4 regions of the Actinomadura sp. RB99 genome follow, and region 4 is predicted to be linked to each of the others. Evidence: riboswitches for the same ligand, from Rfam matches in the RefSeq annotation. Region 4 holds a riboswitch; each other region holds the start of a gene.
What was found. A riboswitch is a leader RNA that binds a small molecule or an ion and turns the genes downstream of it on or off. The one in region 4 is predicted to bind cobalamin.

Region 1 (7,461 bases), on a different contig from region 4:
GGTCGATGTGCAGCTGGCCGCGCGCGGTGCGGGTCTCTGCGTAGGCGGGGAGCCGGCCGTGCGCCTCGGCGAGGTCGGCGGACGCGGCGTAGGCGGCGAGCGCGATCTCCTCGGCGATCCGGGTGGACAGCTCGCGGGCCTCGGCGGAGTCGAACGGGAGCCGGAGCGTGAAGAACACGTCGGCGAGACCCATGACGCCGAGGCCGACGGGACGCCACTTCCGGTTCGCCGTTTCCGCCTCGGGCGTCGGGTAGAAGCCGCGGTCGATGGTGCGGTCCAGGAACCGGACGGCGGTGCGGACGGTCGCGCGGAGCCGGTCCCAGTCGATCCCGGACGGCGACACGTGCGCGGCCAGGTTCACCGACCCGAGGTTGCACACCGCCGCCTCGTTGTCGCCCGTGACCTCCAGGATCTCGGTGCACAGGTTCGACAGGTGGACGGTCCGGCCCGGCTCGGCGGTCTGGTTGCAGGCCCGGTTCGCGGCGTCCTTGAAGGTCATCCAGCCGTTGCCGGTCTCCGCGAGCGTCCGCATCATCCGCCCGTACAGCTTCCGCGCCGGGACCTGCCGGACGTACCGGCCCTCCTTTTCGGCCGCCCGGTACGCGGCGTCGAAGGCGTCGCCCCACAGGTCCGTCAGCTCCGGGACCTCCTTCGGGTCGAACAGCGACCACGTCCCGTCCGCCTCGACGCGGCGCATGAACTCGTCCGGGATCCAGTTCGCCAGGTTCAGGTCGTGGGTGCGGCGCGCCTCCTCGCCGGTGTTGTCGCGCAGTTCGAGGAACTCCTCGACGTCGGCGTGCCACGGCTCCAGGTACACGCACGCGGCGCCCTTGCGGCGGCCGCCCTGGTTGACGGCGGCGACGGACGCGTCCAGCGTGCGCAGCCACGGGACGATCCCGTTCGAGTGCCCGTTCGTCCCCCGGATCAGCGACCCGCGCGACCGGACCCGCGTCCACGAGATCCCGATCCCGCCCGCGTACTTGCTGAGCCGCGCGACCTGCCCGTACCGCTCGTAGATCGCCTCCAGCTCGTCGCGCGGCGAGTCCAGCAGGAAGCACGACGACAGCTGCGGGCGCCGCGCCGCGGAGTTGAACAGGGTCGGCGAGCTGGGCAGATAGGACAGCGTGCTGAGCAGCCGGTACAGCTCGGCGGCCTCGTCGACGGTGTCGGACAGGCCCACGGCCACCCGCAGGAAGAAGTGCTGCGGGCGCTCCAGGACGAGCCGGGTCCGCGGATGCCGCAGCAGGTACCGGTCGTAGAGGGTGCGGAGCCCGAAGTATCCGAACCGGTCGTCCGCCTCCTCGACCGCGCCTCCCGAGGGGGGGCGACCCCCCGCGCCCCCCGGACCCTCGTCGATGAGGCGGTCCAGCGCGGCGGCGTTCTCGGCGACGAACGCGGCGGGGCCGTCGGCGAGGAGGCCCTCGGCGTGCGCGGCGGCGACGGACTCCGCGAAGCCCCGGACGCCGGCCTCGGCGGTCTCGTCGCGGATCCGGGCGGCCAGCAGCCGCGCGGCGACCCGGGAGTACCCCGGCTCCACCGCGACCAGCGCGGCGGCCTCCCCGATCGCCAGGTCCCGCAGGGCGGCGGCGCTCGCGCCGTCCCCGGCCCGGACCGCGCCGAGCACCCGTTCCGGCGCGGTCCCCTCGACACCGGCGCAGGCCGCGGCGACCTCGGCCGCGATCCCCCCGGCGGCCGGCGCCTCCGCAGGCATGGTGACTGTCACGTTCTCTCCCCTCGTGAGACGGCCTCGCGAGGGCATGCGAACGGGCGCGGCGGCAGGCTGCCGCGCACCGTCCCCCGGCTCACCCGCGAAGCCTCGGACGTACGGCGTGCATGGCAGGTCTTCGGACTCGCGGGCACCCGCGCCTCCTGCCGGAGGCACGACCTACTGGCCGTCGCTTCCCGATCCGGACGATCCGGTTCAGTGCCTGTGACGGCGGTCGTTCCCGCTCACCGCTGCGGGGCAGTCCCGGACTTGCACCGGGTTCCCTCTTACGACGCCCCCGCCGCGAGCGGCGGGGGCGAACCAGCACGGGATTGAACCCTACATCTTGTTGATCCTCATTGCGCAACCCCAACATGTAGGGTGCGTCGGGATCGGATCGCGGGGGTCGGATGCGCGCCCGCGGACCGTGGTGGGACGATGTCCCCGTCATGTCCCCGCGTCCCAGGCAGCCGGCCTTCCGCACCGCGCGCGCGGTCGTCTTCGCGACCGTGTGCGTCGCGCTCGCGACCGTCGGCCACGACCTGGCGTCGCACGAGCCGGTGCCGGGCTGGGCGGTGCTCGCCGGGTTCGGCGCGGCCCTCGCCGTCGCCGCCGCCCTCGCCGGCCACGAGCGCTCCCTCCCGACGATCATGGGCGGGCTGCTCGGCGGCCAGTTCGCGCTGCACACGCTGTTCGCGAGCGCGACCGAGGGCATGCGCGACTGCGACACCGCCGCGCACGCGGGACACGCCGCCGCGACGCCCGCGATGCACGGCTCCGGCACGTCCATGACCGTCGCGCACGTCGCCGCCGCCGTGGTCGCGGCCTGGTGGCTGCGGCGCGGCGAGCGGGCCGCGTGGTCCCTCGCGCGGCGCCTCGCGTCCGCCGCCGACCGCCCGATCCGGCTGCTGCTCGCGCTGCTGCTGATCGAACCGGCGGAGCGCCCGCTGCGTACCCCGGTGGTGCCGGTGGCGGCCGGCGCGATCGCCACGGGACGCGCGCTCCGGCACCAGGTCGTCCGGCGGGGACCCCCTCCGCGTTCGAGGGCGCTCGCCCACCTCTGAGCGAGCGCCGTACGTCACCGGCCGCCGGATCCCGGCGCCCGGCCCTTCCCGTACGACTCGAACGGAGTTCCGTCTTGCCTTCCCGCACGCATGCCCGCCGGCTCGGCACGCTCGCCGTCCTCGCCGGCGCCGGCGTGGTCGCGTTCGCGACCGCCGCGTCCGCGCACGTCACCGTCAACCCGAAGACCGCCGAGCAGGGCTCCTACGCCAAGGTCTCGTTCCGGGTGCCGAACGAGGAGGACAACGCCGCCACCACCAAGCTCGTGGTGAACCTCCCCACCGACCACCCGCTCGCGTCGGTGTCGGTGCGGCCCGTCCCCGGCTGGACGGCGAAGGTCGTCGAGTCCACGCTGCCGAAGCCGATCAAGACCGAGGGCGGCGAGCTGACCAAGGCCGTCACGCAGATCACCTGGTCCGGCGGCAGGATCGAGCCCGGCCAGTTCCAGGAGTTCGACGTCTCGCTCGGCCCGCTGCCGACCGACACCGACACGTTGACGTTCAAGGCCGACCAGACCTACTCCGACGGCCAGGTCGTCAAATGGGAGCAGGACCCGGGCGACGGCACCAACGAGCCCGAGCACCCGGCGCCCACGCTCAAGCTGACGCCCAAGGGCGCCACCGACACCGCAGCCGCCGGGCTCACCGCCCGGTCCAAGCCCGCCGCCAAGGCGGAGGCGAGCACCGACGACGGCACCGCCCGCTTGCTCGGCGGCGCCGGCATCGGCGTCGGCGTGATCGGCATCGCGGTCGGCGGCTACGGCCTGTCCCGGGCGCGGAGCCGGGCGTGAGCCGGGCCGTCCGGCGCACCGCCGCCGGCGCCGCCGCGGCCCTCGCCGCGCTGGCGCTGACCGCCCCGCCCGCCTCCGCCCATACGTCGCTGACCGGCGCGAACCCCGCCGCGAACGCGACGGTCGCGCCGCCGTCCCAGATCGTCCTGACGTACGCCGACCCGGTGCAGCTGCCGCAGGTCGTGCTGACGGACGCCGGCGGCGGGCGGCACGAGGCGGGCAAGGCCCAGGCGGTGGACAACAAGGTCACCGAGGCGGTGAAGGGCACGCTGCCGAACGGTGTGTACACGGTCGGCTGGCGCGTCGTGTCGCCGGACGGCCACCCGATCAGCGGCACCTACACGTTCACCGTCACCGGGTCCACCGGCGCCGCCGGCGCCGCCGGCGCCGCGCCCGGGGCGACCGCGCCCGCCGCGAAGGCCGCCGGGAACGGCTCCGGCGGCTCGTCCGGCTGGCTGTGGATCGGCCTGGCCGCCGCCGTCGTGGTGGTCGCGGGCGGCGGGCTCGCCTGGTACCGCCGAACCTCGGGAGAATCCCCGGAGAAATGATCATCGGTCTTCCGGTCGGGTGATTACAGCGTTACAGTGATTACCCGACCGGAAGATCATCCCTGGGGGCCCAGTGATCGTCGAGTACATCCGCTACCGGATCGATCGGGCGAGGGCGGAGGAGTTCGAAGCCGCCTACGCCCGCGCCGCCGTCCCGCTCGCCGCCGCCCCGCAGTGCGTCGACTACGAGCTGACCCGCTGCGTCGACGAGCCCGAGTGCTACATCCTGCGGATCCGCTGGACGTCCGCCGAGGACCACTCCCAGGGCTTCCGCTCCGGCGAGCACTTCCCCGCCTTCTTCGCCGAGATCAAGCCGTACGTCCAGCAGATCGAGGAGATGCGGCACTACGAGGCGACCCCCGTCCACGGCAAGGGCTCGTCCGTCCCCACCATGTACGACTGGGCCGGCGGCGCCGACGCCCTCCAGCGCCTCACCGAGGTCTTCTACACCGCCGTCCTCAAGGACGACCTGCTCCGCCCCCTCTTCGAGCACATGGCCCCGGACCACCCGAAATGGGTCGCGATCTGGCTGGGCGAGGTGTTCCGCGGCCCCGAGCGCTACAGCCGCGAGCGCGGCGGCTACCACCACATGGTCCGGCAGCACCTCGGCAAGGCGATCACCGAGGCGCAGCGCCGCCGCTGGGTGAGCCTGCTCATGGACGCGGCGGACGAGGCCGGACTGCCCGCCGACCCCGAGTTCCGCGCCGCGTTCGCGTCCTACATCGAGTGGGGCACCCGCATCGCGCTGGCGAACTCCCAGCCGGGCGCGACCCCGCCCCTCGAAGCGCCCATGCCCCACTGGAGCTGGGGCGAAGCCCCGCCCTACACCCCCGCCAAGTAGCGGCTGCGCCGCTACCGCGCGGCCAGATCGACCACCGCCTCGCGGGCCTCGGCGAGTGACCGTGCCGCCATTTCCCTGAATCGCGCCAGATGCGGGACGAGGTCGGCGAGGGTCATTTCGGCATTGACGAAGGACACGCCGTCCTCGGCGACACCGAGATTGCCGAAATAGGCCCGCAGATAGGGCTCCTGGAAATCGAAGCCCTCGCGCGGCGTACCGGGACCGTACGCGCCGCCGCGCGCCGTCACGACGACGACCCGCTTGCCGTGCAGCAGGCTCCGGCCCGTGTCCGGGTCGGTGTACGCGCCAGGAAAGGTGATCCGGTCGATCCACGCCTTGAGCGACGCGGGGATCGAGAAGTTGTACATCGGAGCGCCGATCACAACCGTTCCGGCGTCCAGGAACTGCTCGATCAGCGGCAGGGTCAACGACCATTCGCGTTCCTCGGCGGCGCCCTCGACGAGCGCGTCGACCTTCGCGGGCGGGACGTAGCCGTTCTTCTCGACGCGGCGTCCGAGCTCGCAGTAGGCCGCCGAGATCGGCGGCACCGGATCGGCGACGAGATCGCGGTACCGGTAGCCGGACGTCCCGTGCCGTTCCCGCCACGCGTCCGCGAACCGCGCGGACAGGCGCCGGGTGATGGAGTCGCCGGAGTGGCTGGAGTCCAGGTGCAGCAGCGAGGTGACCTGGTCGTGGGCCGATAGCATGGTGGAGCGCGTCTCCTTCGCTCTCGTGTCGTCCTTGTTCCCACAGCTATGACGACCCGCGCCGACGAAAGGGGACCAATGGACGAGCAGGTGCTGGCCGAGCGGTTCGACGAGTGCCGCGGCCACCTGCGGGCGGTCGCGTACCGGATGCTCGGCTCGCTGGACGAGGCCGACGACGCCGTCCAGGAGACGTGGCTGCGGGCGTCCCGGGCGGGCGCCGGGGACGTCGCGAACCTGCCCGGCTGGCTGACCACGATCGCCGGGCGGATCTGCCTCGACATGCTGCGGTCGCGGCGGCGCCGCGGCGAGGACCCCGGCGGCCTCCACGGCCTGGACGGGCCGGAGCGCGCCGGGGGCGACCCCGAGGAGGAGGCGGTCCTCGCCGACTCGGTGGGGCTGGCGATGCTCGTCGTCCTGGACCGCCTCGGCCCCGCCGAGCGCGTCGCGTTCGTGCTGCACGACCTGTTCGCCGTGCCGTTCGCGGAGATCGCCGGGATCGTCGAGCGGACACCGGAGACCACGAAGAAGCTGGCCAGCCGGGCCCGGCAGCGCGTCCATGGGTCGCCGTCGGTGCCCGCCGCCGACCTCGCGCGGCAGCGGGAGGCCGTGTCGGCGTTCCTCGCCGCGTCCCGCTCCGGCGACATGGACGCGCTGCTCGCGGTCCTCGCGCCGGACGCGTTCCGGCGCGCCGAGGGTGCGGCGGAGGTCCGCGGCGCCCGCCGCATCGCCGGGGAGACGCTCGCCAACCCCGTCCGCGCCCGGAACGCCCGTCTCGCCCTGGTGGACGGCGCGGTCGGCGTCGTCGTCGCCCCCCGCGGGCGCCTCGCGGCCGTCCTCCAGGTCGCCGTGGAGGACGGCCGCATCGCCGGCTTCACCGTGATCAGCGACCCGGCCCGCCTACACCGCCTCCGCCTCGCCCTCCTGCACTGACTTGCGGACGAGGAGGTGGCCCTGGCGGTGGCGCTCGCCTTCGCCGGGCTCGCGGCGGAGCCGCGCGACCTCGGCGAAGCCGGCGCCGGCCGCCAGGTCGGCGAGGGCGTCGATGGGCCAGCGGGTCGCCGGCGCCACCTTGTGGTCGAACGGGACGGGCTCGGCGGTGTCGGACGCGAAGAAGCCGAGCAGCAGGTGCCCGCCGGGCGCCAGCATCCGGTGGAACGCGGCGAGCAGGCCGGGCACGTCCGCCACCGGCGCGTGGATGATCGAGTACCAGGCGAGGACGCCGCCGAGCTCGCCGTCGCGGACGTCCACCTCGGTCATCGGGACGTGGTCGAACCGGACGCCCGGGTGGGCCGCGCGGGCGATCCGGATCATCTCCGCGGACACGTCGGCGCCGAACGCGTCGCAGCCGAGCGAGCGCAGGTGGGCGGTGAGGTGCCCGGGGCCGCAGCCGAGGTCGGCGACCGGCCCGGCGTCCCGGACGAGCCGCCCGAACGCGTTGATCATCCCGAGGTCGAACGGCATGTCGAGGAACGCGGTGCCGAACAGGTCGGCGTACAGGTCCGCGACGGAGTCGTAGCCGGCGCGGGTGGTGGCGAGGTGGGAGGCGATCATGCTCACCGACCCTACGGCGATCGGCGACCGCGGCAACCGGGTACGACTACCCCCGTTCGGGGGTGGCGTGGGTCACTCTGGATGTCCGACCATGCCCCTGACCACGCCTTTCGGGCGGCGGCGTCCCGGGAGACCGGGGGCCGCCCGTGGGGCGGGAGTGCCAGGTGTCCGTGCGGCTACGAGGAGAGACCATGCCCGCAGTCGAGTTCCGTGCGGCGCGCGACTTCCTGCTCGCGCATCGCGACGACTACGCGACC
Region 2 (7,461 bases), on a different contig from region 4:
CATCAGAGCTTCGCGCACCGGGACCGGATCGGCGCGTTCCACGCGCAGGTGAAGCTCACCGGGCGGTACTCGCGGCAGTACCCGATGGCGTGGTCGTTCCAGATCACCAACGGCAGGCTGAAGGCGATCGCGCGGGGCAACGCGGTCTGCACGGCGACCGGGCTGAACGGCCGCTACCACGACCGGCACGTCGTCCCGGTCGGGTACGTCTGGCACTCCACGGTCCGGCCGCACCGCGTCCGCAAGGTCTACGTCCTCTCGGGCACCTGCACCTTCCCGGTGCAGGTCGGCGGCAGGCCCGGACGGGCCTTCGTCGGGTTCGCCTTCCACTACGCGATCAACCCGGACGCGCGGGGGGTGAGCCCGAAGACCGCGGGCTCGGCGCTCACCACCACGGTCCGCTACGGCCGCTGACGCGGCCGGCCATGACCGCGCCCGATGGCGCGCACCCGGGGACGGGCGCGCCATCGGGCGCCACCACGGATCAGGCGATCTTGTGGACCCAGCCGTAGGGGTCGGGGCGGGTGCCGTACTGGATGCCGACCAGCTCCTGCCGCAGCTTCATGGAGATCTCGCCGGGCTCGCCGTCGCCGATCGTCCACTCGCGGTCGCGGCCCCTGACCCGGCCGACCGGACTGATGATCGCGGCGGTGCCGCAGCCGAACACCTCGGTGATCTCGCCGGACGCGCAGCCGGCCTGCCACTCGTCGATGCTGATCTTGCCCTCCTCGGCGGGGATGCCGAGGTCCGGGGCGAGCTTGAGCATCGAGTCGCGGGTGACGCCCGCGAGGAGCGTGCCGGTGAGCGCCGGGGTGAGCAGCCGGGCGTCGGAACCGGAGCCGTAGACGAACATCAGGTTCATCGAGCCGACCTCCTCGACCCAGCGGTGCTCCACCGCGTCGAGCCAGACGACCTGGTCGCAGCCCTGCGCGACGGCCTCGGCCTGGCCCGCGAACGACGCCGCGTAGTTGCCGCCGAACTTGGCCTCGCCGGTGCCGCCGGGCGCCGCGCGGGTGTAGTCCTGCGACAGCCACACCGAGACGGGCTTGATCCCGCGCGGGTAGTACAGCCCGGACGGGGAGGCGATGATCATGAAGAGGAACTCGTGCGCCGGGCTGTTCACGCCGAGGGCGCGGGTCGTGGCGAACATGAACGGCCGCAGGTAGAGGCTGTGCCCCTCGGTGTCGGGCACCCACGCCTTGTCGGTGGCGACCAGCAGCTCGACGGCGTCGACGAACAGCTGCTCGGGGATCTGCGGCATGGCCATCCGCTTGGCGGATCGGTTCATCCGGGCCGCGTTCATGTACGGCCGGAAGGTGACGATCGAGCCGTCCGGCTGCTTGTAGGCCTTGAGGCCCTCGAACAGCTCCTGGGCGTAGTGGAACACCTGGCTGGCCGGGTCCATCGGGATCGGCCCGTACGGTTCGAGCTTCGCGTCGTACCACCCCCGGTCCGCCGAGTACCGGATGGTGATCATGTGGTCGGTGAAGTACCGGCCGAAGCCCGGATCGGCCAGGACGCGCTCGCGCTCGGCGGCCGTCGCGGGCCGCTCGGTCAGCGTGATCTCGAAGTCCAGGGTGTCGCTCATCGCCGTTCGTCCTCTCCCGATCGCCGGCGCGGCTCCATTGCCGCTGCGGCGTCCTTAGTCCCTATTGTCGTACTTTGTTCCTCGACCCCACTCCTCGCACGCGGCGCATACGGAAAACCGGGCGCGCCGCGAGGCGCGCCCGGAGTGTCCCTGCTCGTGGCCAGAGAGGCGCGCCCTCAGCCCGATACTCGCTTGGCGATCGCGTCGCCGATCTGGGCGGTCGACCGCGTCCCGAGCGCGCCGCGCTCGGCCAGGTCGTCGGAGACGGCCTGCTCGACGCGGCGAGCGGCCTCGCCCGCGCCGATGTGGTCGAGCAGCATCGCGACCGACAGGATCGTGGCGGTCGGGTCGGCCTTGCCCTGCCCCGCGATGTCGGGCGCGCTGCCGTGCACCGGCTCGAACATCGACGGCGCCGTCCGGTCGGGGTTGACGTTCCCGGACGCGGCGAGCCCGATGCCGCCGGCGATCGCGGCGCCGATGTCGGTGATGATGTCGCCGAACAGGTTGTCGGTGACGACGACGTCGAACCGCTGCGGCTGGCCGACGAAGAACATGGTGGCCGCGTCGACATGGCAGTAGTCGGTCGCGACCTGCGGGTACTCCGCACCGACCCGCTTCATGACGCGCTGGTAGAGATCACCGGCGAAGGTCAGGACGTTGTCCTTGTGGACGAGCGTCAGCTTCTTGCGCGGGCGCGACGCCGCGACCTCGAACGCGTAGCGGACGACCCGCTCGACGCCGAAGGCGGTGTTCACGCTCTCCTGCGTGGCGACCTCGTGCTCGGTGCCCTTGCGCAGGACGCCGCCGACGCCCGTGTAGGGGCCCTCGGTGCCCTCGCGGACGACGACCATGTCGATGTCGTCGGGCGTGACGTCGGCGAGGGGGGTCTTCACGCCCGGGAACAGCTTCACCGGGCGGAGGTTGACGTAGTGGTCGAGCTCGAACCGGGTCCGCAGCAGCAGCCCGCGCTCCAGTGTCCCGCTCGGGACGCTCGGGTCGCCGACGGCGCCGAGCAGGATGACGTCCTGGCCGCGCAGCTCCTCCAGCACCGAGTCGGGCAGCGTCTCCCCGGTCCGGTGCCAGCGGGCGGCGCCCAGGTCGTAGGAGGTCTGCTCGAACGCGAGGCCGCTGGACGGGGCGACGGCCTCGAGGACCTTCAGTCCCTCGGCGACCACCTCGGGGCCGATCCCGTCACCGGGAATGACGGCCAGACGAATGCTGCGGGAAGCCATGGGCGTACTGTACTGCAAACGTCTCACTGCTTGGGCTTGCGTCTCATATCCCGGTATCGGTGTCTCGGCGGGGCGGTCCCGGCGGCCGCGGACGATCGCCGCGGACGGCGGCGCGAACGTCACCTTTGTCACCCTTCGCGGGCTTGACGCGCCGGTGGGGAGAGGAGACGCTCTCCTCGACAAGTTCACATCGAGGCGACGGTGCGCAGGAACCTGGTGCGAATCCAGGACGGTCCCGCCACTGTGACCAGGGAGTCTCCCCCAGCACGACCACGGCCGGCCGCACCGGCGGGAAGGTCGGAGGGAGACGGCGATCTGGGAGTCAGGACACTGACCCGTCGTCCTCCCGCAACCGGGGCGAGTGCACCCCGTGAGGAGACCCGACATGGCCGAGTCCGCCGTACCGTCCGCCACGTCCCCGCAGGCCGAGCCGTTCGCGGCGCCGCTGCGCCTGCCGATCCGCGACATCGTGCCATGGGCGGTGCTCGCCGTCGTGCTGGCCGCGATCCTGATCTACTTCGTCGGCGCCGAGCAGGGCGCGACGTCGGTCTTCGGCGGCACCTGGGTGCACGAGTTCACCCACGACGGCCGGCACCTGCTCGGCTTCCCCTGCCACTAGGCCGCGCCGATGATGAGAGCACTGCTGGTCCGCGGGATGCTCGCGGGCCTGGCCGCTGCCGCCCTCGCCCTGGTCGTCGCGTGGCTGTACGGGGAGCCGCAGGTCGGGCACGCCATCGCGTTCGAGGAGGCGAGGGCGCACGCCGAGCACGCCGGGCACGAGCCGGAGGTCGTCGGCCGCACCGTGCAGAAGACCGCCGGCCTGATCACCGCCATGGCGGTGTACGGGACGGCGCTCGGCGGGCTCTTCTCGATCGCGTTCGCCTTCGCGTCCGGACGGCTGGGACGGCTCGGCGCGCGCGCCACCGCCGCCCTGGTCGCCCTCGCCGGGTTCGTGGCGATCGAGCTGGTGCCGTTCCTGAAGTACCCGGCGACGCCCCCGGCGGTCGGCAACCCGACCACGATCGGCGGCCGGACGGCGCTGTACTTCTGCATGATGGCGCTGGGGATCCTGGCGACGACCGCGGCGGTGATCGTGTGCCGCCGCCTCGTCCCCCGGCTCGGCGCCTGGAACGCGATCACGGCGACGGCGGCCGGCTACGCCGTCCTGCTGGCGGTCGTGTACCGGCTCACGCCGGAGCCCGAGGCGGTTCCGGAGCACTTCCCGGCCACGGTCCTGTGGGACTTCCGGCTCGCGTCCCTGGGCGTCCAGCTCGTCCTGTGGAGCACGATCGGGCTGCTGTTCGGTTACCTGACCGAGCGTTCGGTGGCCCGCCACCGGGCCGCCGTCCCGGCCTGACCGCCGCCGGCCGCCGTCACGGGCGCACCCGTGGCGGCGGCCCGTCGCGGCGCGGCGGGCGGCGCAGGCCGCAGTCGCCGCACATCTCGCCGCCGGGCGGGACGCGGTAGTACAGACAGCAGTTGCGCCGGACGAAGCCGCGCCGGCCGAACGCCCCGGCGCCCGCCAGCGGGGGCCGGGCCAGGAGTTCGCGGACGAGCGCGGCGCGGGCGCCGTCGGGCGGGCCGACGTTCAGGCCGCCGGCGAGGGCCGACGCCGCGTTCCCCCACAGCAGGCCGTCCGCGAGGCGGGTGAAGGTGAGCATCGTCGCGCGCAGCGGCTCCAGCTGGCCGGTGACGACCGCGTCGTGGACCAGGCCCGCCGCTTCGGCGGGGCCGTCGGCCCGGTGCCCGCGCGGTTCGGCCAGCCAGAGCGCGATGGGGGCGCCGGGCGCCCACCGCCAGTGCAGGCCGGACAGGTCGGGGACGACGCCCCGGGCCGCCGCCGCGACGACCGGCGACCACAGGCGCGACGCGAGGCCCTGGAACAGGATGGACGCGGCGACGCGCCGCTCGCGGGTGCCGAGCCGCTCGGCGTACAGGCCGGTGAGGCCGGCGAGCCGCGCGGGGTCGCGCTCGGGCAGCGGACGCCAGGTCGGGTCGGCCTCCTCGGCCGGGTCCGTGGTGATCTCGAAGTAGGGCCCGAGGCGCCCGGCGGCGCGCAGCGCCTCCGCGACCTCCCCGGCCCCGGCGGGCATCGGCGACGGCATGGCGTTCACCCTGCCATGCCGCGCCGGCGCGTCTGCCGGGAGGCCCGGGGCCGCGCTACCGCGAGGGGTGGCCGCCGTTGTCGCGGCGGTCCAGGGCCGTCTGCAGGGCGCGGGCGGCCTCCTCCGCGGCGTCGTCCGCGGGCGTGCCGGTACGGGTGGTGTCGTTCATGATTCGCTCCGAATCGCCGAGACTCTGGATGCCGGGCCGCCCGGGACGCGTGGTTCGCACGGGTCCGGGCGCGGAATCGGGCTCATGGCCGGGTCGAACCTCCGCAGCGGCGCCGGCCCGCCGATGTCAGGCCCCGCTGCGGCAGCGAAGGATTACCACGAAACGCCGCATGACTGCCTTCGACGGTACCCGCCGTCCAGGCGACTGTCCCGACCCGTGGCGTAAAATCTCAACATATGAGACGTGACGGTGCTCACGACCACGACGGGCGGGCACCCGGCCCGTGCCGGACGCCCGCCCGCGGCGGTCACCTCTCGCTCTCCCGGGTCAGTCCAGGTCGACGCGGCGGCCCATGTCGGCGCCCACCTCGGCGGAGATCGCGTCCACGAGCTGCGACGGGATGCCGGAGTCGACGGTCAGCGCGATCAGCGCCTTGCCGCCCTTGGCGTCCCGGCCGACCTGCATGCCGGCGATGTTGACCTCGGCGTCGCCGAGCAGCTTGCCGACGGCGCCGACGATGCCCGGGCGGTCGACGTAGGAGAAGAACGCCATGTGCGCGGTCGGCACCAGCTCCATGTTGTAGCCGTTGATCTCGATGATCCGCTCGGCGTGCTTCGGGCCGGTCAGCGTGCCGGACACCGACACCACGCCGCCGTCGCCCATCGTGCCGCGCACCTGCACCACGTTCCGCCAGTCGGGGCTGTCCTCGCTGGTGGTGAGGGTGACCTCGACGCCCCGGTCGCGGGCCAGCAGCGGCGCGTTGACGAAGGTCACCGACTCCTCGACGACGTCCGAGAACACGCCCTTGAGCGCGGCCAGCTCCAGCACCTTGACGTCGTGCTCGGCGATCTCGCCGCGCACCACCACGTCCAGCCGGACGGGCACGCCGCCGGCGAGGGCGGTGAAGATCCGGCCGAGCTTCTCGGCCAGCGGCAGGCCGGGCTTGACGTCCTCGGCGACCGCGCCGCCCTGGACGTTCACCGCGTCCGGCACGAACTCGCCGGACAGCGCCAGCTTCACCGAGCGGGCGACCTGCGTGCCCGCCTTCTCCTGCGCCTCGTGCGTGCTGGCGCCGAGGTGCGGGGTGACGACCACGTTGTCGTGCACGAACAGCGGGCTGTCGGTGCAGGGCTCGCTGCTGAACACGTCGATGCCGGCGCCGGCGACCCGGCCGTCCTTCAGCGCGAGGTCGAGCGCCTCCTCGTCGACGATCCCGCCGCGCGCGGCGTTGACGATCCGCACGCTCGGCTTGACCTGGTGCAGCTCGCGGTCGCCGATGAGGCCGAGGGTCTCGGGGGTCTTCGGCAGGTGGACGGTGATGAAGTCGCTCTGCTGGAGCAGCTCGTCCAGGGTGACGAGCTTCACGCCGAGCTGGGCCGCGCGGGCCGCCTGCACGTACGGGTCGAACGCGATCACGTTCATGTCGAAGGCGGCGAGGCGCTGGGAGACCAGCACGCCGATGCGGCCGAGGCCGAGCACGCCGACGGTCTTGCCCTGCAGCTCGACGCCGGTGTACTTGGACCGCTTCCACTCGCCCTGCTTGAGCGCGGAGTGGCCCTGCGGAACGTTCCGGGCGGTGGCCAGCAGGAGGGCGATCGCGTGCTCGGCGGCGGTGACGATGTTGGAGGTCGGCGCGTTGACGACCATGACGCCGGCCTTGGTGGCGGCCTCCACGTCGACGTTGTCGAGGCCGACGCCGGCCCGCGCGACCACGCGCAGCCTCCCGGCGTGCTGGAAGACCTCGGCGGTGACCTTGGTGGCGCTGCGGACGATCAGGGCGTCGACGTCGGCGACGGCCGGCAGCAGCTTGGCCTTGTCGCTGCCGTCGACGTGACGGACCTCGAAGTCGGATTCCAGCACGGCGATGCCGGCCGGGGAGAGCTCTTCTGCGACGAGGACGACGGGCTTGCTCAAGGAAACAGTCCTTCGGAAGTCGGATGTTCGGCTGATGTGCAGGTGAAGTGCGCGAGTCACCTCGTCGTGCCCTCGCCCCCAGCGGCGAGTCTATCCCCCGGCGGGCGGCGGGGTTCGCGACGGGGAAAGACCCGTCGGTAACTCCGGGGTGTCCGCCGGGCCCGCGCCGCCCTTACCCCCGGTCGCGCGGCCGGGGCCGGCTCCGGACGGGCGCCGCCCGTCAGGCGGCGTTCGGCTCGGGCACCGCGGCCAGCACGGCGGCGACCCGCTCGGCGTCGGCGACCCGGACGTGCGGGACGTCCACGAAGATCCGCAGCGGCCCGGCCGGCAGCCCCAGCCGCCCGGCCACGTGCAGCTGGACCTCGCGCAGCGGGACGTAGGCCAGGTAGCCGCGGAAGACGTCCTGGGACCGGAACATCCCGGTCATGATCAGCCGGTAGCCGCGGATGCGGA
Region 3 (7,461 bases), on a different contig from region 4:
GAACATCCATGCGGTCGTCCGGTTGCGCACCACGCACGCCCGGCTCTCACCCGCCCTGGACTTCGCCTCCCGGACGTCCGAGATCACCTCCGTCCTCAGGGTCACCGGGGAAGACTGCCTCATCTTCGACGTCCACTGCCCGCAGGCGGGACGGCTCGAAGAAGTCGTCGACGCGCTGGCCCGGTACGGCCCCGTCACCACGTCCCTCGTGCTCCACGCCTATCCGCCGAAGCCGCTGACCGACGCCACGCCGGCGACGCCGTGATCCGCGGCTACTGGAGCTCGAACCAGACGGCGTGGCCCTCGGCGCGCGGTTCCATGCCCCACGCTTTCGCGAGGGACGCGACGATCAGCAGGCCGCGGCCGGTGACGTCCAGCTCGGCCGCCTCGGCGACGTGCGGGACGGTCGCCGCCCGCCCGTCGTCGATCACCTCCATCCGGACGGTCCGCGCCGAGTAGGTCACCTCCACGCGGATCTGGCCGTCCCGTCCCGACTCGGTGTAGCGCAGCGCGTTCGTCAGCAGCTCGCTCATGCAGAGCGCCGCGTCGTCCAGGTATGGATGCTCCAGGCCCAGCACGTCGCGCAGCCAGCGCCGCGCGTGCCCCACCGCCCGGTCCATCCCCGGCAACAGGAGCGCGTCGAACCTCATGGTCGGCGCAGTCATCGCCCACTCCCTTCGCATCGCTGTCGCCGAAAAGAATGAGCCGGACGTCCGCGGCCGAACGATGCGTTCGCCGTCCTCGTCCGCAGGTCCTCGGGCAACAGTGACTCAGTCACTTTTGACCGAGGCACTGTTGCCGCCTTCGTTGGAAACCTTCAGCATCACGCAAAGTCAAGGCATGATTACTCCATGGAGAACGCGCAGCGCCCGACCATGCGAAGCCGCAAGCTCGGCCAGCGCCTTCGCGCCATCCGTGAGGAGCGAGGGCTCACCCTCCAGAAGGCCGCCCGCCTGCTCAACCGCACCCCGTCCTCGCTGAGCAAGCTCGAAACCGGCAAACGCGGCATCCGCCGCCCCGCCCTGGAGCACATGCTCGACCGCTACGAGATCAGTGACCCTGACGAGCGCCAGTACCTCTTCGATCTCGCCCGAGACTCCGGCAAGAAGGGCTGGTGGCTCCGTCATGAAGGCAAACTGGCTCCCGCGGCACTCGACTACATCTCGTTGGAGGCTGAAGCTTCATCGATAAAGAGCCATGAACTCCACCTTGTCCCTGGCCTTATGCAGACTGAGGAATACGCTCGGGAGGTCATTGGGTCTGGAATCTCGCTGGGCACGCCTCCCGCCGTGGATGGTCTCGTGGAGGTGCGCATGCGCCGCCAGCAGGTGCTGTTCGGACCGAAGCCGCCCCATCTGTGGGTGATAGCAAGTGAGGCTGTGTTGAGGCAGCAGTTCGGTGGGTCTCGGGTGATGAAAGCCCAGCTCAGGAGGCTTGTGGAGTTGTCTCTGTTGCCGAACGTGACCTTCCAGGTTCTCCCGTTTGAGGTAGGTGGCCACCCTGGGCTCAACGGTTCTTTCACTACCTTGGTGACGAGCGAGCTCTCGGTAGTGCTGGTTGAGAATCTGACGACAGGCTGGTATTTGGAAGATCCGGTCGAGATACGTCGTTACGATGTCGTCTTCGATCACCAAAGAGCAAGAGCCTTGTCCCCGTCTGCATCCCGAGAGTTCATCGAGCGGATAGTGTCAGAGTCATGACCAGTCAGGAGTTCGTCTTCTCTTCGTGGCGCAAGAGCAGGCGCAGTGGGAGCGAAGGTTCGTCGTGCGTCGAGGTCGCCTCTGCGTGGCGTAAGAGCAGCTACAGCGGGAGTCAAGGCTCAGAGTGTGTCGAGGCCGCTCCTGCCTGGCGGAAGAGCAGCCGCAGCAGCGGCAGTGGACAGTGCGTCGAGGTGGCGGCGGGGGAGCGGCGGGTGGCAGTGCGGGACTCTAAGGATCCGGACGGGGCGGTGCTGGCCGTCGCGCTTTCCGGGTGGGCGTCCCTGCTCGCCGACGTCAAAGCCGGATCCCTCGACCTCACTCGCTGACGCGGGCACCTAGGTCGTGTCCGGCGGGATCCTGGGTGAGGTCGCGAAGCCAGATCTTGCTGGAGGCGATCGCCTTGATGCCCCGCCGGCGGAGATGGGCGCGGAGGGCCGGCTGGAGTAGGCCTTGTCGGTACAGGGTCCCTGACCGGCCCCCTGCGGCCTCCCGTACGTCCACACCCGTACAAGAACATCCAACCCCGCCGTAGTACCACCGCCAGCACGTACGGCCGTCACGAAGAGCCGCCCTAACGCGAACGGCGAGATGGTGTGACAGCGGGGGGAAAGAAGGGCCTCAAGCGCCTACGGTGCCGTCGATGGCTTCGCGGATGAGGTCGGCGTGGCCGTTGTGTCGTGCGTACTCGTGGATCATGTGCAGCATGACGAAGCGGAGCGAGACGTTCTCGTTCCATCGGGGCTGGTGGACGACCAGATCCAGCGACGGGGCGGCGTGCTCGATGCGGCGGGAGTGCTCGACTTCGGTTCGCCAGGCGGTGAAGGCTTCGTCGCGGGTGCAGCCGGTCGGGTCGTAGGCGGTCTGGTAGTCGTCGGCGTGGGACCAGACGTTGGGCAGGTGGCGCTCGCCGTTCACGGTTTTGCGGAACCAGGTACGTTCGACCTCGGCCATGTGACGGACCAGCCCGAGCAGCGAGAGCGCTGAGGGTTTCGACGCCTGCATGCGCAGGTCGTCGTCGCTCAGGTCGTCGCATTTCCATGCGAGGGTGGCGCGGTGGTAGTCGAGGTTGGCGCGGAGCAGGGCACGTTCGTCGGCGATCAGCGGCACATCCGGGCGTTCGGTGGTCACCGGTGTCAGCTTAATGACTCCCGCCGCATCAATGATCGATAAGGCCGCGTCGGCGTTGGCGATGGCATCGTCGTGCTCGGGCTCGGACCGTCTGGCGGCTCGCGGGCTCGGGGCTGATCGCGAACTGCGCGAGATCTCCAAGTGCGGCTCTTGGAGGCGGCACCGGCGGGGAGCGGCGGGTGGCGGTGCGGGACTCTAAGGATCCGGACCGGGCGGTGCTGGCGGTCGCGCCGTCCGGGTGGGCGTCCCTGCTCGCCGACGTCAAGGCCGGTTCCCTCGACCTCACTCGTTGACGCGGGCACCTAGGGGCGGATGCGCGAAGCATCCGCCCCCCTTCCCTTGCTCGACCGTCCACATGGGCGGCCGGAGGAGGTCAGTTCGCCGATGGGGGCCGGTTCAGATTGAGGATCCACTTGGGCAGGAGGCTGTCGCGGGGGGCGTTGGTCCACTCGGCCGCCTTGACGATCTCGAAGAACTGGCGGGTGCCGGGCCGCAGGCCCGCGTTCTTCGGACCGGGGGTCACCACGATGCCCTGGCTGGCGGTGAGCCGTCCGGTCTCGGGGTCGATGAGCAACTGCCACTCGATCGTGCCGTAGTCGCGGGTGGTCTGCCTCATCGCGACGCCTCGTCCCGGGTGTCCGGCGGCGTCGGTGTCGTTGATCGTCTTGACGTCGCGGAGTCCGGCGAGCATCCGGTACGTGGCGATCCGGACCCGGTCGGTGACCGCGCGGTCGGCGAGCAGGGAGGGGGCGTTCAGGAAGAGGTAGAGGTCCGGGGCGCGCAGGCGCCGGTGGTCAAACTTCGTCGCGTAGTTCAGGAGCCATGCGCGCAGCTTGGACGGGTTGGCGGGGAGCCGGCGCGCAGCGTCGACGCCGAAGTCGAGTTCGGCGCCTTCCTGCAGGAACGGGCTGCCGACCTCGTCGTCCAGGTCCCTGATGCCGAGTTGCGCCGCGTCGGGGCGCCCGTCCGCTCTCCACGCCTTACCGTCGGCGGGCGTTGCGGGCCGGACCGCGACCTTCTCGCCGTCCCAGCCCAGGCTGGTCGTCGTTTCCCTTTCGCCGCCGGGGAGCGGGCCGAAGTCCTTCGCCGACTTGGCGCTGAGGATGTAGGCGTCCTTGGTGGTCTGCACGGTGTAGTGGGCACCGTGCAGACGGGTGGACGGAACCACCACCGACTTGCCCACCACGCGGTGGACGTACCACAGGCGCCCGTCGGAGGCGTGCCGTGTGCTGGCGTCGGCAGCGGCGAGCAGGAATGTGGAGGCGGGGCCGTTCTGGTCGGCCAGGGGTTCGGGATGGTAGGGGGGCCGCGTCTCCCCTCGGTAAGCCGTCCATGAGGCGGCGGCGAGCGCGCATGCGGTGGCCGCCGCGACCAGCGCCGCCCTCCGCTTCGGCTGGAAGAGCCGTGCGAGGCGGCGGCGCGGGGCGGCGGCCTCGGCCAGGAGGCGGCGGCGGGCCGCGTGCGTGGTCTCGGGGGACGGGGGGCGCTCGGCGGTGTGCATCCGGCTGATGAGGGTCAGATCATCCACGGTCGTCCTCCTCGTCGTGTCCCGATGCGCGCAATGCGGCGCGGACCTGTTTGCGGGCGCGGCTCAGCCGCGAGCAGACCGTCCCGTAGGCGATTCCGAGGGCTTCGGCGACCTCCGGGTAGCTGAGTTCGGCCAGCGCCACGAGGAGCAGGACGTCGCGGTCGCCGTGCCGCAGGCGCGCCAGGGCCGGGCTCAGGCCGAAGCTCGCGGCGTCCACCGCCGAGGTCACGCTGCTCTCGTGGCTCTCGACGACGTCGGCGGTGCGCATCCGGGCCATCGCCTTGTAGCGGCGCAGCTCGTCGCGGCGGTGGCGGCTGATCAGCCGGGTCGCGATGCCGTACAGCCAGGGGCGCGCCGAGGTGTGCGCCGGGTCGAACACGGCGCGGCGGCGGAAGGCGATGAGGAACGTCTCGGCCGCGATGTCGTCCGCGGCGTCGGCGCCGAGCCGCCGGTCCACGTAGCGGTGGATGTCCCGGTAGTGCCGGTCGAAGAGGTCCGCGAACCGTTCGGGGTCGCGCCGCGCGGCGGCGATGACGTCGGCGTCCGACGGCTCCGGCTCCGCCGGGGCGCCCGTTTCGGAGGGGGCGCCCGTCACGGCTCGTCCCGTGGCGCTGGAGGAAGGGTCATGCGGGACCCTTCTGGAGGCGTGGAGGGGGGTCACGTCCTTGATTGCCCGGAAGCGTCCCACCCCTTCTCGCGGCAGGACGGCGGGTCACAGGTAGTGGCCGCTCGCCAGGTAGGGGGCGGGGGCGGGCATGCCGCGGACGGCGATGTAGCCCTCCTGGCCGATGTCGAGGCGGGCGGCGAGGCCGACGTCCACCGCCCAGTGGTTGTCGGTGGTGATGCAGTTGACGAGGGTGTCCCCGCGCGCGGCGGCGAGCGCCTCCCACAGCAGGGTCTCGGCGGTCCCGGGACGGTCGGCGGCCAGCAGCGTGGGACGTCCCGCGCCCTCGTCGATGTAGACGTAGCCGCGCCGGCCGGGCGCGTCGGAGACGACCAGCCGCAGCGTCTCCAGCATGTGGACGTGGTCGGGGCCGTGGCCCGCGCCGCGGACGGCGGTGTCCAGTTCGTCCATCCATTCGAGGTCGTCGGCGTGCCCGTCCCGCAGTCCGCGGACGGCGGGCAGCGTGGCCCGGTCGACGGTGCCGACCATCCGCATCTGCGGGTGCAGGGTGAATCCCGCCAGACGGTAGCGGCGCGTCGCCGCCGGATGCACCGTCGAGGAGAACAGGCCCGGCCGGTCGCCCGCGTGCGCGAGGACGGCGTCCATCAGGCGCTTGCCGATGCCCTTCCCCTGCCGGCCGGGCAGGACGCCGTAGGTCGCCAGGTACCAGAGCCCTTCGCGGTTCTGGGAGACGGCGAAGCCCACGACGTCCCGGCCCTCTTCGGCGATCCAGCAGCCGTCCGGGTCGACGGACAGGAAGTGGCCCAGGCGGTCGATCAGGCGGCGGGACTGCTCCTCCGTCGGCGGTTCCGGGTCCGGTTCGCCCACCCGCCGGCTGAGGCGGTCGCCTTCGAGGAACGTCACCGCCGCCGCGCGCTCGGTCGCGACGAGGTCGTCCCGCGACATGCGCCTGATGCGTACCGGGTCCATGCAGGCATGATCACGCCATGGGCGGGGCGGCGCACCTGATTATTCGGGTGCCGTGCTCACCAGCGGTCGTGGTGGACGGCCGCGTGGAGGGGGCGGCGGTGCCGCCAGCCGTGCCGTTCGAGGTCCGGGACGGCCTCCAGGTGCGTGACCGGCCCGACGCACAGCCAGGCGACCGGCCGGACGCCCGCCGGGATGCCGAGGAGGTCGCGCAGGTAGGGCTCGCGGTAGAACGACACCCAGCCGACGCCCAGTCCCTCCGCCGTCGCCGCCAGCCAGAGGTTCTGGACGGCCAGGCAGACGGAGTACAGGCCGGCGTCGGCGATCGCGTGCCGGCCGAGGACGGCGGGGCCGCCGCGCTCGGCGTCGTAGGTCACCACGATCGACACGGTGGATTCGAGCACCCCGTCGATCTTGATGCGGGCGAAGCGGGCGGCGGCGTCGCCGGTGAGGGTGGCGGCGAACGCGTCGCGCTCGGACCGGACGTGGTCGTGGAACGCGCGGCGGACGTCCGGGTCGCGGACCAGCACGAAGTCCCAGGGCTGGGTGAGGCCGACGCTGGGGGCGGCGTGCGCGGCGGTGAGGACGCGGTCGAGGACGCCGTCCGGGATCGGCGCGCCGGTGAACTCGGCGCGTACGTCGCGGCGGCGGTGGATGACGTCGTACAGGTTCATGGGCAGGCTCCCGCTGCGGTCGGGCCGCCCAGGGCGGGCGGCCGGTGGAGCGAGGCCGGTCTTCGGACTCCCGGATCGACGCCTCACCGCCCGCCTTCCCGGCCTGACGGCCAGTGGCCGCGCGTGCGCGCGTGGGCGGCGGCTCCCCGGTCACCGCGGCGGGCCCGTGCCGGATTCGCACCGGCTTCCCGATTCTCCCCGAGGGGCACCTCGCGTCAGTTCACGCCGTCCGCGATCGTAGCGGTGCCCGCCTTCGGGTCGGGGGAGGGGGTCAGTGGCGCTGGAAGCCGTCCTTGGTGCGCAGGCCGTAGCCGAGGGCGCGGTCGAACGAGATGTGGGCCATCCAGCCGCAGAGCCCGGCGAAGATCGGAGCCCACGCGAACGGAGTGACGGTGTAGAGCGCGATGAGCGCGAGCGGGACCAGCGCGCGGTGCGCGGCGTTGTAGTACGGGACGGCGCGTGCCGGGAGCTGCCCGCGCTCGACGGTGTGCGCGTCCCGGATCCCGGCCAGGAAGGTGAGGTCGGGCGCGATGAAGAACGCGACCGCGAGGAGCGCGGCGAGCCAGCCGTGGTTGACGCCTTCGAGGACGGCGAACGCGCTCCAGAACAGCGCGTTCGCGCCCCAGGCGGTGCGGCGGGCCACGAGCGCGGCGGAACCCTTGCGGACGGTCGGAACGGTGGCGGTGCTCATGGCCTGGTGCCCTCCTGCTTGGCTAATGGCATTAGCTACAAGCTAAGGCTAATGCCATTAGCTGTCAAGCTCATGGAGAAACGGCCGCTCAGAGGAACAGGGCGGCCAGCCGGGGCAGGCGCAGCCGGGTCTCGGCGTCGTCCTCGACG
Region 4 (7,461 bases):
AGGTCGGTCATCCCGCACGAGTGGATCATGCGGACGGCGACCCGGGCGACGTCGTCCGGCAGCCCCGCGAGGTCCGCCTCCGCCCTGATGGTCGCGAACGACCGCCGGTAGATCTCCGCGCCGTCGCGGACGTAGTCGATCACTCGCTCCTCCGTGTCGTGGCGGCGGCCGCCGCCGTCGCCGTCAGGTCGTGGGACCGGGCGCGGACCTCGTCGCCGAGCCGCACCTCGTAGCCGCCGGGGACGGCCACGACCGCGACGTGCCGGTCGGCGGGGCGCCCGCACTGGCGCTCGCAGCCCGACCAGTGCACCGGCAGGCCGCCGCCGGCCCGGCGGGCCCGCGCCGCGTCCGCGCGCACGTCGGTGCGCGACTTCGCGCAGCCGGGACGGCCCGCGCAGGACGTCAGCCCCGCCCAGTCGGGTCCGGTGACCAGGCCAGGGAAGTGTGACATGTCCGCGATGCCGGGAATGACGACGCCCCGCCACGGAGTGACAATGATCTCCCCGGCGGCGCCCAGCCCGGCCGGGTCGAGGCGGCCGAGCGGGACCAGCCCGGAGAACGCCGTCCGCCCGTCCCGCTGCGGGATCTCGCCGAGCGGCGTCCGGTACGGGACCGCCGGGACCGGGACGGGTGCGCTCCTGCTCCCCGGCAGCGGGAGGTCGCGGCCGAGTTCGGCGAGCCGCCACTCGCTCGTCCGGACGCGCAGGAACGCGCGCGCGGCGTCCAGCGCGAGGGCGGCGGCGTCCTCCGGGGCCGCCCGCAGGCCGCTGTCCGTCCCGGCGAGGACCAGGGCGAACGCGTCCGGCGCCACCGCGTACAGGCCGACGTCGGCGCGCAGCGCGATGACGTCGCCGCGCCCGTCGTCGACCGCGAACAGGAACCGGCCGGGCAGGCCGGCGAGGTCCGGGTCGGCGCACAGGCCCGCGTCCAGCGCCGCCACGACGGGCCGGGCGTCCAGCAGCCCGGAGCCGTCGCGCCCGGTCAGCACGCTGCCGAGGATGTTGCGGACGCGCTCGTGCGCGGCGGACGGCAGCAGCCCGGCCGCGTGCAGCCGCTCGCTCAGCTCGCTCTCCGCCCCGTCCGCGAGCCCTCTGATCTGCACATTCGCTCGCGACGTCAGTTCGAGGAACCCGTCGCCCAGCTCCCGCGAAGCGGCGGCGAGGGCGTCGAGCCGCGGCCGCGTCAGCGCGCCGCCGGGCAGCCGGACGCGCGCCAGCCCCCCGTCGGCGGCGGCGTGCACCCGCAGAGCCCCCGGACACCGGTCCGGGCCGGAACGCGAAGTCGACACGCGAGGATCCTAAGGCCCGCTCCGAGGGCCCCGGCGACGCGATCTCGGGCCGCGGGCCGGGTCAGGAGGCCATCGCCGAGTCGCAGTGCCCGAGCCCCGAGAAGGTCGTCCGGACCGTCCCGTCGATGGCCCTGCCGAACGCGTCCAGGCCGTTCAAGCAGGCATAACGCGGTTCCCCGCTCGAGACGAGGACGACGCCGACACCCGTGCCCGGCGTCTGCGGGATCGTGCGGGTGACCCGCATCGGCCTCCCCTCGGTGAAGGCGAACAGGACGGTGGCGTCCGGCCTCCGCATCATCCCGTAGCCGGAACGTCCGTCCGGGCCCATGGTGACGGACGAGACGCCGCCCGGCGCGCGGAACAGGACCCGCCCCTCGCGCAGGCCCGATCCGCCGGCGCGGGTGTCGGTCGCGCGGACGGTGACGTTCTGGACGGCGGCGTCCTGCCCGGCCCCGGGAACGAGGTCGCCGATGGTGTAGCCGAGCGTCCGGCCGTCGCGGGCCCAGACGATCTCGCCGACGACCGAGGGCCCGGCCGCGCTCCAGGTGCGGCGGTTCCCCGTCGCGGTGTCGAGCACGGTCAGCGCGGCGCGCGCCGGGCTCGCGGGCGCCAGTGCGCGCGGCGGGTCCGCGGACCCCGGCGTGTGCGGCGGCTCCGGCGCGCAGGGCGCGGTCGTGTAGGCGAGCCGGTCGCCTCGGCGGTTCATCGCGAGGCCCGCGACCAGCGCGGGGGTGGTGCCGCCGGGCATCGGCGCGAGCCCGGTCACGTGGCCGTCACCGGTCAGCCGGAACCGGAAGAGGCGCGTCTCGCACGGGTCGCTCCGCGAGGCGGCGACCACGAACCTGCCGTCCGGGCCGGCGAGGATCTCCTGCACCGCGCCGGCGGAGTCCGGCGGCCGTACCGCGTCGACCGGCCGCTCGGGCGCGCCCGTCCGGGGCATCGTGCGCACGTCGAGCCACGTCCCCTGGCGTCCCGCGGCGAGCAGGAAGCGCGGCGTCCGGTACGGGAAGCCCGCCGCCTCCCGCGGGGTCTCCCCGCCGACGGTCGCGCCGACCGCGGCGATGGCGGCGCCGACCAGGACCGCCAGCGCGGCGGGTGCCGCCCAGCGCCGGATCCGCCACGAGACCGGCTCGCTCTCCCGCTGCATCGGAAGATCGTCCCATGGCGGGCGGCGCCCCCGGGCGCGCCGGGGCGGCGGGAATCGGGTTAGGGTGTGGGCGGCGACAAGGGAGGAAGCCGGTGCGAATCCGGCGCGGTCCCGCCACTGTCACCGGGGAGCGGACCCCACCGAAGGCCACCGTGCGAGCGGGAAGGCCGGGGCGAGCGCCGATCCGGGAGCCAGGAGACTCCGTGCCGCCACTCCGCCCCTTTGCGGCGCAAGCCCGAGGGTCTGGGGGTCCGCCCCCCCAGCGGAGGCACTGTCTGACCTGCGATTCGGGGCGAGGACCCCGGGTGAGGACGCGATCCGCGTGATCCTGCTGCTGTCCACCTCGGACACCGACCTGCTCAGTGCGCGCGCGAGCGGCGCCGACTTCCGGCTCGCCAACCCGGCCCGCACGTCCGTCGACGACCTGCCCGCGCTGGTGGACTGCACCGACCTGGTGGTGGTGCGGCTGCTGGGCGGGAGGCGCGCGTGGGAGGAGGGCCTCGACGCGCTGCTCGCGGGCCCGCGCCCGGTGGTGGTGCTCAGCGGCGAGCAGGCGCCGGACGCCGAGCTGATGGAGCTGTCGACCGTCCCCGCCGGGGTGAGCGCCGAGGCGCACGCCTACCTGGCGCACGGCGGTCCCGGCAACCTCGCCGAGCTGTTCGCCTTCCTGTCCGACACGGTGCTGCTCACCGGGTTCGGCTTCGCTCCCCCGGCCCCCACCCCGACGTGGGGCGTGCTGGAGCGGGAGCGCACGTCGGACGAGGGACCGGTCGTCGGCGTCCTGTACTACCGCGCCCACCACCTCGCCGGGAACACCGCGTTCGTCGAGGCGCTGTGCGCGGCGATCGAGGCGAAGGGCGGGCGGGCGCTCCCGGTGTTCTGCGCGTCGCTGCGCACCGCCGAGAAGGAGCTGCTGGACACGCTCCGGCGGGCGGACGCGCTGGTCGTCACCGTGCTGGCGGCGGGCGGCACGAAGCCGGCGTTCGCGGGCGCGGGCGGCGACGACGAGGCGTGGGACGTCGGCGCGCTCGCCGAACTGGACGTCCCGATCCTGCAGGGCCTCTGCCTGACCAGCGAGCGCGCGGCGTGGGAGGCCAACGACGACGGGCTGTCCCCGCTGGACACCGCGACGCAGGTCGCCGTGCCGGAGTTCGACGGCCGGATCATCACGGTGCCGTTCTCGTTCAAGGAGACCGACGAGGACGGCCTCAGCGTCTACGTCGCCGACCCGGAGCGGGCCGCGCGGGTCGCGGGGATCGCCGTCCGGCACGGGCGGCTGCGGCACGTCCCGGCGCGGGACAAGCGGGTCGCGCTGATGCTGTCGGCGTACCCGACCAAGCACGCGCGGATCGGGAACGCGGTCGGGCTCGACACCCCCGCCAGCGTGGTGAGGCTGCTCGCCGAGATGCGCGAGCGCGGCTACGACGTCGGCGACGCGCTGCCGGGCGAGGGCGACGCGCTCATGCACGCGCTCATCGCGGCGGGCGGCCAGGACCCCGACTGGCTGACCGAGGCGCAGCTCACCGGCAACCCCGTCCGCATCCCGGCGGCGCGCTACCGGGCCTGGTACGCGACGCTCCCGCGGGACCTGCGCGACGGCATCGAGCGGCACTGGGGGGCGCCGCCGGGCGAGCTGTTCGTGGACGACTCGCGCGACCCGGACGGCGAGATCGTGCTCGCCGCGCTGCGGTCCGGGAACGTCGTCGTGATGGTGCAGCCGCCGCGCGGGTTCGGCGAGAACCCCGTCGCGATCTACCACGACCCCGACCTCCCGCCGAGCCACCACTACCTGGCGGCGTACCGGTGGATCGCGGACGGGTTCGGCGCGGACGCCGTCGTCCACGTCGGCAAGCACGGGAACCTGGAGTGGCTGCCCGGCAAGTCCGCCGGAATGTCGGCGTCCTGCGGGCCGGACGCGGCGGTCGGCGACCTGCCGCTGGTCTACCCGTTCCTGGTGAACGACCCGGGCGAGGGCACGCAGGCCAAGCGGCGCGCGCACGCCACGCTCGTCGACCACCTGATCCCGCCGATGGCGCGGGCGGAGAGCTACGGCGACATCGCGCGGCTGGAGCAGCTCCTCGACGAGCACGCGAACATCGCGGCGCTCGACCCGGCGAAGCTGCCCGCGATCCGGGCGCAGATCTGGACGCTGATCCAGGCCGCCCGCCTCGACCACGACCTCGGCCTGGACGACCGGCCGCACGACGCCGAGTTCGACGACTTCCTGCTGCACGTGGACGGCTGGCTGTGCGAGGTGAAGGACGTCCAGATCCGCGACGGCCTGCACGTCCTCGGCGCCGCCCCGGCCGGGGAGACGCGCGTCGACCTGGTGCTGGCGATGCTGCGGGCGCGGCAGATGTGGGGCGGGTCGGTGACGCTGCCCGGCCTGCGCGAGGCGCTCGGTTTGAAGGACGGCGCCGCCCGGACCGAGGTCGACGCCGTGGAGGAGCGGGCGCGGGCACTGGTCGCCGCGATGGAGGAGCGCGGCTGGGACCCGGCCGCCGCGTCCCAGGTCGCGGAAGGGGTCGCGGACGGGCGGGTCGCGGACATCCTGCGGTTCGCCGCGACGGAGATCGTCCCGCGGCTGGAGCGGACCCGCGACGAGATCGGCATGGTGCTGCACGCCCTCGACGGCGGGTACGTGCCGGCCGGGCCGAGCGGGTCCCCGCTGCGCGGCCTCATCAACGTGCTGCCGACCGGCCGCAACTTCTACTCCGTCGACCCGAAGGCCGTCCCGTCCCGGCTCGCCTACGACACCGGGCGCGCGATGGCGGACTCGCTGCTGGACCGGTACCGGGAGGACACCGGCGAGTGGCCGCGGTCGGTCGGGCTGTCGGTGTGGGGCACCAGCGCGATGCGCACGTCCGGCGACGACATCGCCGAGGTCCTCGCGCTGCTCGGCGTCCGGCCGGTGTGGGACGAGGCGTCCCGCCGCGTCACCGGCCTCGAGGCGGTGCCGCTCGACGAGCTGGGCCGTCCGCGCATCGACGTGACGATCCGGATCAGCGGGTTCTTCCGCGACGCGTTCCCGCACGCCGTCGCGATGCTCGACGACGCCGTGCGGATCGCGGCGGACCAGGACGAGCCCGACGACATGAACTTCGTCCGCGCGCACGTGCGGGCGGACCTCGCCGAGAGCGGCGACGAGCGGCGGGCGACCCTGCGGGTGTTCGGGTCGCGGCCCGGCGCGTACGGGGCGGGCATCCTGCCGCTGATCGACAGCCGCAACTGGCGCGACGACTCCGACCTCGCCGAGGTGTACGCGGTGTGGGGCGGCTACGCCTACGGGCGCGGCCTCGACGGCGTCCCGGCGCGCGGCGACATGGAGAACGCCTACCGGCGGATCAGCGTCGCGGCCAAGAACACCGACACCCGCGAGCACGACATCGCCGACTCCGACGACTACTTCCAGTACCACGGCGGCATGATCGCGACGGTGCGGGCGCTGACCGGGAAGGCGCCGAGGGCCTACATCGGCGACAGCACCCGCCCGGACGCCGTCCGCACCCGCACGCTGGACGAGGAGACGTCCCGCGTGTTCCGCGCGCGCGTCGTCAACCCGCGCTGGCTCGCGGCGATGCGCCGGCACGGCTACAAGGGCGCGTTCGAGCTGGCGGCGACGGTCGACTACCTGTTCGGCTACGACGCGACCGCCGGGGTCGTCGCCGACTGGATGTACGAGAAGCTCGCGCGGACGTACGCGCTCGACGCCGAGAACCAGGCGTTCTTCAACGAGTCGAACCCGTGGGCGCTGCACGGCATCACCGAACGGCTCCTCGAAGCCGCCGACCGCGGCATGTGGGAGCACCCGGAACAGGACACCCTGGACGCCCTGAAGCGCCTCTACCTGGAGGTCGAAGGCGACCTGGAGGATTCCGACTGAGCAGTGCCGGCCCGGGTCCACTGGCGGCGGCCGGCGGAGTCAGGGCGGGTCAGTCGAGGAGGCGTGCGGCGAGCGAGCGCAGTTCCCTGTCCTCGGCGAAGCCCCGCCACCCGCCGTTGTTGCGGTGCCGCCGGTCGGAGTCGAGGATCTCGCGCACCGCCCAGCCGCCGGGCACGGCGCCCCCCATGTCGGCCAGGTACCGCATCGCCGCCCACCGGAACGGCAGGTACTGGCCCCGCGCCAGGTCGTACGCCGCGCCGCACAGAACGTCCGCGGCGGTGTCCACGTCGCCGGTGACCCGATGGTAGGCGTTGGCCGCCTCCGTTCGCGCCCAGTCGTCACTGGACTTCATGAGCATCCGGAAGTGGTCGGCGTAAGCGGCGCCGTGCGCACCGAGATCGGCGAGGAACCGCAGATCCCGGCCCGGGTACCGCTGGTCGAGCAGGGCGTCCGCGACCTCGAGCAGCGGCGCCGGATCACCCGTGACCTTGAAGAACGCCCAGGGGAGCGCGAACCTCCGCTGCCCCGCGATCCGCTCGTCGCGGTGCTCCCCGCGCTGGGACAGCGCGTCCGCCGCATCGGCGGCGGCCGGGCCGATCGCGCCGATCGCGATCGCGGCCTGCGCGGCCGCCTCGGTGTCGAGCAGCCGGACGAGTTCGGGCATCGCCGGCGCCGCCGGCGGCCCCCACTCCTGCAGCACCCGCGCGAGGGTGCGGCCGGAGTCGACGCCGTCCATCCGCGCCCGGATCGCGGGGAGGAGGTCGTCCGCGTGCCCGCCCAGCGGGGCGAGCGAATGGAGGATGGACGGCGGCGAGGTGGTCAGCACCGAGCCCGTGAACGCGTCGACCATCGGCGGCGTCCCCGCGAGCCGTTCGACCAGGTAGGGGACGCAGCGCGGGTCCTTGCGCCAGGCGAGGCCCCATGCGGCGAGGTCGGAGACCCGCTCGTCGCCGTACCGGGACAGCGGCGCGCCGTCGCCGAGCCGGTCGGCGAGCAGGTCGGGGTCGCCCTCGTCCAGTCCCGCGGTCAGGAGGACGGCGTAGGAGCGCGCCGCCGGAGACGCGTCGGCGCAGAGGGCGGACACGCCGGGCAGCAGGCGCTCCACCGGCGACCGCAGCTCGCTAAGCAGGTGCGCGGCGAGGC

Region 1: another riboswitch for cobalamin. It lies ahead of amrb99_RS32665 (ribonucleoside-diphosphate reductase subunit alpha); the one in region 4 lies ahead of cobN (cobaltochelatase subunit CobN).
Region 2: another riboswitch for cobalamin. It lies ahead of amrb99_RS36745 (CbtB domain-containing protein); the one in region 4 lies ahead of cobN (cobaltochelatase subunit CobN).
Region 3: another riboswitch for cobalamin. It lies ahead of bluB (5,6-dimethylbenzimidazole synthase); the one in region 4 lies ahead of cobN (cobaltochelatase subunit CobN).

What each region holds. Positions count from the first base shown of each region.
Region 1 covers NZ_JABMCA010000047.1:8,324-15,784, reverse strand. The annotation lists gene amrb99_RS32665 (ribonucleoside-diphosphate reductase subunit alpha) at 1-1,723, opposite strand, end outside; cobalamin riboswitch at 1,818-2,046, opposite strand; gene amrb99_RS32660 (hypothetical protein) at 2,155-2,769, shown strand; gene amrb99_RS32655 (YcnI family protein) at 2,844-3,557, shown strand; gene amrb99_RS32650 (copper resistance CopC family protein) at 3,554-4,105, shown strand; gene amrb99_RS53400 (antibiotic biosynthesis monooxygenase) at 4,179-4,946, shown strand; gene amrb99_RS32640 (NAD(P)H-dependent oxidoreductase) at 4,958-5,779, opposite strand; gene amrb99_RS32635 (sigma-70 family RNA polymerase sigma factor) at 5,732-6,583, shown strand; gene amrb99_RS32630 (class I SAM-dependent methyltransferase) at 6,551-7,204, opposite strand; gene amrb99_RS32625 (AMP-binding protein) at 7,396-7,461, shown strand, end outside.
Region 2 covers NZ_JABMCA010000059.1:19,770-27,230, forward strand. The annotation lists gene amrb99_RS36730 (hypothetical protein) at 1-414, shown strand, start outside; gene amrb99_RS36735 (branched-chain amino acid aminotransferase) at 485-1,588, opposite strand; gene amrb99_RS36740 (3-isopropylmalate dehydrogenase) at 1,765-2,820, opposite strand; cobalamin riboswitch at 2,985-3,174, shown strand; gene amrb99_RS36745 (CbtB domain-containing protein) at 3,206-3,439, shown strand; gene amrb99_RS36750 (CbtA family protein) at 3,449-4,177, shown strand; gene amrb99_RS36755 ((2Fe-2S)-binding protein) at 4,194-4,925, opposite strand; gene serA (phosphoglycerate dehydrogenase) at 5,422-7,008, opposite strand; gene amrb99_RS36765 (hypothetical protein) at 7,229-7,461, opposite strand, start outside.
Region 3 covers NZ_JABMCA010000023.1:53,546-61,006, forward strand. The annotation lists gene amrb99_RS21510 (Lrp/AsnC family transcriptional regulator) at 1-265, shown strand, start outside; gene amrb99_RS21515 (ATP-binding protein) at 273-665, opposite strand; gene amrb99_RS21520 (helix-turn-helix transcriptional regulator) at 852-1,700, shown strand; gene amrb99_RS21525 (DUF397 domain-containing protein) at 1,697-2,026, shown strand; gene amrb99_RS21530 (DinB family protein) at 2,319-2,969, opposite strand; gene amrb99_RS51305 (DUF397 domain-containing protein) at 2,945-3,121, shown strand; gene amrb99_RS21540 (hypothetical protein) at 3,202-4,356, opposite strand; gene amrb99_RS21545 (sigma-70 family RNA polymerase sigma factor) at 4,349-4,951, opposite strand; gene amrb99_RS21550 (GNAT family N-acetyltransferase) at 5,069-5,950, opposite strand; gene bluB (5,6-dimethylbenzimidazole synthase) at 6,007-6,621, opposite strand; cobalamin riboswitch at 6,657-6,849, opposite strand; gene amrb99_RS21560 (DUF4260 family protein) at 6,893-7,312, opposite strand; gene amrb99_RS21565 (DUF4240 domain-containing protein) at 7,401-7,461, opposite strand, start outside.
Region 4 covers NZ_JABMCA010000072.1:31,720-39,180, reverse strand. The annotation lists gene amrb99_RS40200 (precorrin-8X methylmutase) at 1-143, opposite strand, end outside; gene amrb99_RS40195 (precorrin-3B synthase) at 140-1,288, opposite strand; gene amrb99_RS40190 (hypothetical protein) at 1,350-2,435, opposite strand; cobalamin riboswitch at 2,518-2,637, shown strand; gene cobN (cobaltochelatase subunit CobN) at 2,752-6,318, shown strand; gene amrb99_RS40180 (HEAT repeat domain-containing protein) at 6,368-7,461, opposite strand, start outside.